2 regions of the Stenotrophomonas sp. YJH_SMC_33 genome follow, and region 2 is predicted to be linked to the other one. Evidence: riboswitches for the same ligand, from Rfam matches in the RefSeq annotation. Region 2 holds a riboswitch; the other holds the start of a gene.

Region 1 (3,396 bases), on a different contig from region 2:
AAACCAGCCAAAGGTGATCGAGGACATCGCCGTTCAGCTGGAAGACGGCGAACAGCGCATCGTGGGCGTGATGATCGAGAGCCATCTGGTCGGTGGCCGCCAGGAACTGGTGGAAGGCCAACCGCTGGTCTATGGGCAGAGCATCACCGATGGCTGCATCGACTGGGACACCACCGTGACGGTGCTGGAGCGGCTGGCCGCGGCCGTGCGCGCCCGCCGTGAAGTGAAGGTGTCCGAAGCCGCCTGATGGAAGCCGCCTGAGTGCGGCACGTGTGTGGATGGCGGCCAGCGCCTGCGGGGGTGCGGCCGCGATCAGGGCCGGTCGGAGTTGGAGACCGGCCCATCTGCACCGGCGATGCGCCTGGCGCTGCGCATGAGCGACAGCGCCAGGTACATCGCCGGGGTGGTGAGAACGATGGATGGGGCCTTCATGTAGCGTCGAGCCCGCGAAGCGCGGGGCTTTGTAGAAGATCCGCTCCACGTACGCTCCAGGTCACGTCACAATGCCACTTCCTGTTTGGTGGCCGCAGCCATGAAAGAACTGATCATTCCAGAAGGCGCACAGCGCGATGAGGATTCCATCGAGATGATCCGCGTGTGGATTGCCGAACGGGGATTGCATGCTTCGCTGAACGTTGGCCTGTATGGCGATCGTCCTGGCATTCGAGAGGAGCATGCGTGGGGACGCATCCTGGCAGACGTCGCCCAGCATGTCGCAGATGCTCTGGTCGTGAGTGGCGGGATGGACCGCGGCGCGGCGATCAACGCGATCAAGGATGCATTCGATGAAGAGCTGCGGGCGCCGTCCAGTGGGCGCTCGGGGGGATTCGTGGTCCGCCACTGAGGGACCAGATGGGCGCCGTGGCGCTGGAGACAGCGTCCCAACGCAACACGGCAACAAGCGCTGGGCGACGTGGAGAACGCGAACCTCAATGCACTTCGTCGTGATAGACGAACTTCGGCATTTCCCAGCGGTAGTGGATCGCCAGCAGGCGCAACGCGAAGCCGCCGCCGAGGCAGCACAGGATCGCGGTGGCGTCGGCCACGCCCCAGTGCAGCAGCAACAGATACGCCGCGCCGGTCAGCAGCGCGATGATCGCGTACAGCTCCTTCTGGAAGATCAGCGGCACCTCGTTGCAGAGGATGTCGCGCAGCACGCCGCCGAAGGCACCGGTCAGCATGCCGGCGATCAGCACGATCGGCATCGCATGGCCGGCCTCACGCGCGATCGAACACCCGATCAGGGTGAAGGCGATCAGGCCCAGGCCATCGAGCACCAGGAAGGTGCGGCGGAAGTGGTGCATCCAGCGCGCCACCCAGGTGGCGATCAGCGCCGCGCACACGGTGAAACCCAGGTACTCGGGATGCTTCACCCAGCCCAGCGGGTAATGGCCAAGCAGGATGTCGCGCAGTGAACCACCACCGAGGGCAGTGACGCAGGCGATCATGACCACGCCGAACAGGTCCATGCGGCGGCGGCCGGCGGACAGTGCGCCGGTCATGGCTTCGGCGGAAATGGCAATCAGGTAGATGACGGACAGCAGCATGGGACAGGCTCCGGGCGCGGTGGGGCCGGCCATGCGCGACTACCGCCACTGCCTGCGCAATGACGGGATGACGATGACCGGTGCCGCTCCCGCTGTCCTTTTGCCTGAGAGTTCAGCGGCATGGGCCGCGTGCCCCTTCGGCGGATCGTCCCAGGCGTGCCCGGTGACCTCTCTCCAGCTCGGCGAGTCGAATGCATGGTTGGTGGGATTCCAGCCCACCGGCCTGAGCGATCATGGGAGCCTGCGCCTTCGGCGGGCGCCAGCGCGGCGCCTCTCTCCTGCATTCGGGCGCCAGTATATCCGCTGCAGTGCAGCACGGCATAATCCGGGCATGACTCCGTCCCTCCGCCCCTGGTTCCTGTACCTGCTCGAATGCCGCGACGGCAGCTATTACGCTGGCATCAGCACCGACGTGGACGCGCGTTTCGCCGCCCACCAGGCCGGCAAGGGCGCGCGCTACACCCGGGCGCGGCCACCGCTGCGCGTGCTGGCCGTGCGCGAGTACCCGGACCGGGCCGCCGCGTCACGGGCCGAATGGCAGCTCAAGCAGCAGCCGCGCGAACGCAAGCTGGCCTGGCTGCAGGCCCCGGATCCTGCGCTTCTGTAGAGCCGAGCCCACGCTCGGCTGTTGTTGCTGCTGCCTGATGGTGAAGCCGAGCATGGGCCCGGCTCTACAGTAGATCCACGCCATGCGTGGATGCGGCTTGCACATGCCATGATCGCCCAGCCCTCAGCGCTGGAGACCCGGATGTCCACGATCGCCCTGCTGTTCGCTCTTTCCGCAGCAACGAGCCCCGCCGCCGACCCGGCCACCCTCGCGGCCATCGAAGCCACCTGCCACGATTACGTTGACGGCCAGCTGGAGGCCGACCCGCAGCGCGTCGCCCGCTCCCTGCATCCGGAGCTGGCCAAGCGCGCGGTCCTCGGCGATACGCCCGACGAACGCCTGGGCCTGCGCCGTATGTCGAAGGAAGAACTGGTCTCGCTGACGAAGCAGGGCGCGTTGAAGACCCCGAAGGATCAATGGGACCGCCGCTGCACGGTGCTGGACGTGACCGGCAACGCGGCCTCGGTGCGGCTGGAAACCCCGTGGTTCGTCGACTACTTCCACATGGGGCGCTTCGACCAGCGCTGGGTAATCGTCAACGCACTGTGGTACCCGAAACCGAAGGCGCCGTAGAGCCGAGCCCATGCTCGGCTTCTGCAAACCGCGCGAAGTGCAGCCGAGCATGGCTCGGCGCTACAGGAGCATGCGTGCGGCCCTAGCGCTTCGGTCGCCGGTCGTCCTGGTCATCACCGAAGATGATGCGCGCGCTGCGCTGGTAGCTCCAGTACGCCACGGCCCAGTTCAGCAGCACCACGATGCGGTTGCGGAAGCCGATCAGGAAGAACACGTGCGCGGCCAGCCAGAACCACCACGCCAGCACGCCCGACAGCTGCAGTCGGCCCAGGTGCACGATCGCGGCCATGCGGCCGATGGTGGCGAGGTTGCCGTAGTCCGCGTACTTGAACGGACCGGGTTCGGGCTTGCCGTGCAGGCGCGCGCGGATGACCTCGGCCACGTACTTGCCCATCTGCTTGGCCGCGGGCGCCACACCGGGTACCGGCTTGCCGTCGGCCTGGCTCAGTGCGGCCAGGTCGCCGGCCACGAACAGCTCCGGGTGATCGGGCAGGGTCAGGTCCGGTTGCACCGGCACGCGGCCCGCACGGTCCAGCGGCACGTCCAGCGTGCGCGCCAGCGGTGAAGCGGCCACGCCGGCGGCCCACACCACCGTGCGTGCCGGCACGAACTGGTCACCGAGCGTGAAGCCCTGGCTGTCGATGTCGCTCACCGGGGTACCGGTCAGCA
Region 2 (3,396 bases):
CGTTACGGGCATCGCGGCGTGCCCTACCCCTGCGCGCTGCTCAATCGCCCGTGCAGGCTGCCTGCGCCGCGCGCTCAAGCCGGTGCTCCCAGTACCAGAACACGAAGCCGGCGCCAAAGAACGCGGCCTGGCCCAGCGCCAGGTGCAGCGGGCTGGCACTGAGCAACGGCGACACCACGCCGGCCACCACGGTGCTGATCATCAGCTGCACGAAGGCCTGCAGCGACGAGGCCAGGCCGCGCTGGTGCGGATACATGTCCAGCACCGCCAGCGCCAGGATCGGGAAGATCAGCGCCATGCCCATGCCGCCCAGGAAGATCGGCAGCACTGCCCACGGCAACACGAACTGCGGCGACAGCGCCACGTAGCCGACATTCAGCAGCGCCGACAGCGCGCACAGGCTGAAACCGATGGCGACCTGGCGGGTGGGCGTGGTGTGCCCGGCCATGCGCCCGGACAGGAACGAGCCGGTGGTCATGCCGCCGATGGTGGGGATGAACAACCAGGCGAAACCGCCCTCGCCCAGGTGCAGGTGCTGCATCACGAACACCGGCGCCGACGAGATGTACAGGAAGATGCCACCGAAGCCGATGCTGCCGGCCAGCGCCAGGCGCAGGAAGCGCGGGTTGAAACCGATGCGCACGTAATCGCGCATCAACGCGTGCGGCGACAACGGCACGCGCGCTTCGACCGGATGGGTCTCCGGCAGGTAGCGTGCAGTGGCCGCCAGCAGGGCCAGCGCGAACACCACCAGGAACCAGAAAATCAGCGGCCAGCCGGCGCCACTGAGCAGGATCCAGCCACCGATGATCGGCGCGATGGCCGGGGCGATGCCGAACAGCATCGACACCTGGCTCATCAGGCGCTGCGCGTCGTGGCCATGGTAGAGATCGCGGATCACCGCGCGGCCGACGATCATGCCGACACCCGCCGACAGGCCCTGCAGCGCGCGGAACGCCAGCAGCGTGGCCAGATCGGTGGACAGCGCACAGCCGACCGAGGCGCCGACGAACACCACCAGGCCACCGAGGATCACCCGCTTGCGCCCCCACGCATCGGACAGCGGGCCATGCGCCAGGCTCATCAGGCCATAGAACAGCAGGTACACGCTGATGGTCTGCTGCACCGCCACCTCGTCCACCGACAGGCGCTGCGCCAGCTGCGGGAACGCGGGGAAGATGGTATCGATCGAGAACGGGCCGAACATGGCCAGGCCGGCAAGCAGCAGGGCCATGCGGCGGGTGGAGGGAGCAACGGCGGCGGTCATGAAGGAAGCGTCCGGCAGGGCCATGCGCGGCACGCACGGCGGGCGCCGGTCCCGCTGCAACGGGGACGGCGCCAGATGAATTCGGGTATCCGCCCATCATAGGTGGGGATTGCGCCCGATGCCATGCAGCGGTGCACAAAACGCACGGCCGGGCCATCGGCCATTCAGCCGCGGGCCCGCGCCGGGGCGCGGCCAGCGGGCCCGCAACGGGCTATAATCGGCGGGCAACACGGTGGGAGAAGCGGAACACCGCTGCCGAAGGCGCAACGCCCGTAATCGCTCAGGCCCGATACCACCCGTAACAGAACTCTGGAGAGACCGGTTCGATCCGGCGCCGAAGGGGCACGAAGCCGCGGTTTTCCGCGCTTCCAAACTCTCAGGCAAAAGGACAGAGGGGCGCCCCGCAGACCGCCGACCGGCGGCTTGTGCCCGTGCGTGTGCCCTTTCCTGACGGATCCTTCGCCATGTCCCAGAACACCCCTTCCCTGCGTGAGCTCGAGCACCACAATGCGTTCGTCGAGCGCCACATCGGCCCCAACGATGCCGAGATCGCGCAGATGCTCGACGTCGTCGGCCACGCGTCGCTGGATGCGATGACCGATGCCATCGTGCCGGCCAAGATCAAGTCGCCGGCGCCGCTGGCGCTGCCGGAGTCGATGACCGAAGTGCAGGCACTGGCGAAGATCCGTGCGATCGCCGACAAGAACACCGTGCTGCGCAGCTTCATCGGCCAGGGTTACTACGGTACCCACACGCCGAACGTGATCCTGCGCAACATCCTGGAAAACCCGGCGTGGTACACCGCCTACACCCCGTACCAGGCGGAAATCTCGCAGGGCCGCATGGAAGCGCTGATCAACTTCCAGACCCTGTGCGCCGACCTGACCGGCATGGAGATCGCCAACGCCTCGCTGCTGGACGAAGCCACCGCCGCCGCCGAAGCGATGACCCTGGCCAAGCGTTCGGCCAAGTCGAAGTCGGACACCTTCTTCGTGCACGATGCCGTGCACCCGCAGACCCTGGAACTGCTGCGCACCCGCGCCGAGCCCATGGGCATCGTGCTGCGCGTCGGCACCCCGGCCGAGGCACTGGAAGCAGAAGCCTTCGGCCTGCTGCTGCAGTACCCGGACACCTTCGGCCAGGTCGGCGACTACAAAGCGCTGGTCGATGCCGTGCACGCACGCGGCGGCCTGGTGGCCGTGGCCACCGACCTGCTGGCCCTGACCCTGCTGGCTGCCCCGGGCGAATGGGGCGCGGACATCGTGGTCGGCAACAGCCAGCGTTTCGGCGTGCCGTTCGGCTTCGGTGGCCCGCACGCCGCCTTCATGGCCTGCCGTGACGCCTACAAGCGCTCGATGCCGGGCCGCCTGATCGGCGTTTCGGTCGATGCCCAGGGCAATCCGGCATACCGACTGACCCTGCAGACCCGCGAGCAGCACATCCGCCGCGAGAAGGCCACCTCCAACATCTGTACCGCACAGGTGCTGCTGGCAGTGATGGCCTCGATGTATGCGGTCTACCATGGCCCGGAAGGCCTGACCCGCATCGCCCGCCGCACCCACCGCCTGGCCGCCATCCTGGCAGCGGCACTGCGCAACGCCGGCGTACAGGTCGGTGGCGACTTCTTCGACACCCTGCACGTCACCGGCGTGCACGCCGATGAGATCCACGCCAAGGCACGCGCCGCAGGTTACAACCTGCGCGCGATCGACAGCGACTCGGTCGGCATCAGCCTGGACGAGACCGCCACCCGCGCCGACGTGGTCGCGCTGGCCGCCGTGTTCGGCGCGCAGGCCGACATCGATGCGCTGGACGCAAGCACCGCCGACGCGCTGCCGGCCGGCCTGCTGCGCCAGTCTGCGTTCCTGACCCATCCGGTGTTCAACACCCACCACAGCGAGCACGAACTGCTGCGCTACCTGCGTTCGCTGGCCGACAAGGACCTGGCGATGGACCGCACGATGATCCCGCTGGGTTCGTGCACCATGAAGCTCAACGCCACCGCCGAGATGATCCCGGTGACCTGGCCGGAGTTCTCGCAGATCCATCCGCTGGTGCCGGCTGACCAGGCGCTGGGCTACAAGGAACTGATCGACACGCTGGAAGCGATGCTGGTCGAATGCACCGGC

Evidence for each region. A riboswitch is a leader RNA that binds a small molecule or an ion and turns the genes downstream of it on or off. The one in region 2 is predicted to bind glycine.
Region 1: another riboswitch for glycine. It lies ahead of AC5P9W_RS01940 (trimeric intracellular cation channel family protein); the one in region 2 lies ahead of gcvP (aminomethyl-transferring glycine dehydrogenase).

What each region holds. Positions count from the first base shown of each region.
Region 1 is NZ_JCAFVJ010000001.1:404,639-408,034, reverse strand. Features, by position in the region: gene AC5P9W_RS01950 (3-deoxy-7-phosphoheptulonate synthase) at 1-247, shown strand, start outside; gene AC5P9W_RS01945 (DUF5076 domain-containing protein) at 533-844, shown strand; gene AC5P9W_RS01940 (trimeric intracellular cation channel family protein) at 930-1,547, opposite strand; glycine riboswitch at 1,630-1,735, opposite strand; glycine riboswitch at 1,749-1,838, opposite strand; gene AC5P9W_RS01935 (GIY-YIG nuclease family protein) at 1,879-2,154, shown strand; gene AC5P9W_RS01930 (nuclear transport factor 2 family protein) at 2,296-2,727, shown strand; gene AC5P9W_RS01925 (NAD(P)/FAD-dependent oxidoreductase) at 2,810-3,396, opposite strand, start outside.
Region 2 is NZ_JCAFVJ010000013.1:73,608-77,003, reverse strand. Features, by position in the region: gene AC5P9W_RS17185 (multidrug effflux MFS transporter) at 41-1,267, opposite strand; glycine riboswitch at 1,567-1,669, shown strand; gene gcvP (aminomethyl-transferring glycine dehydrogenase) at 1,732-3,396, shown strand, end outside.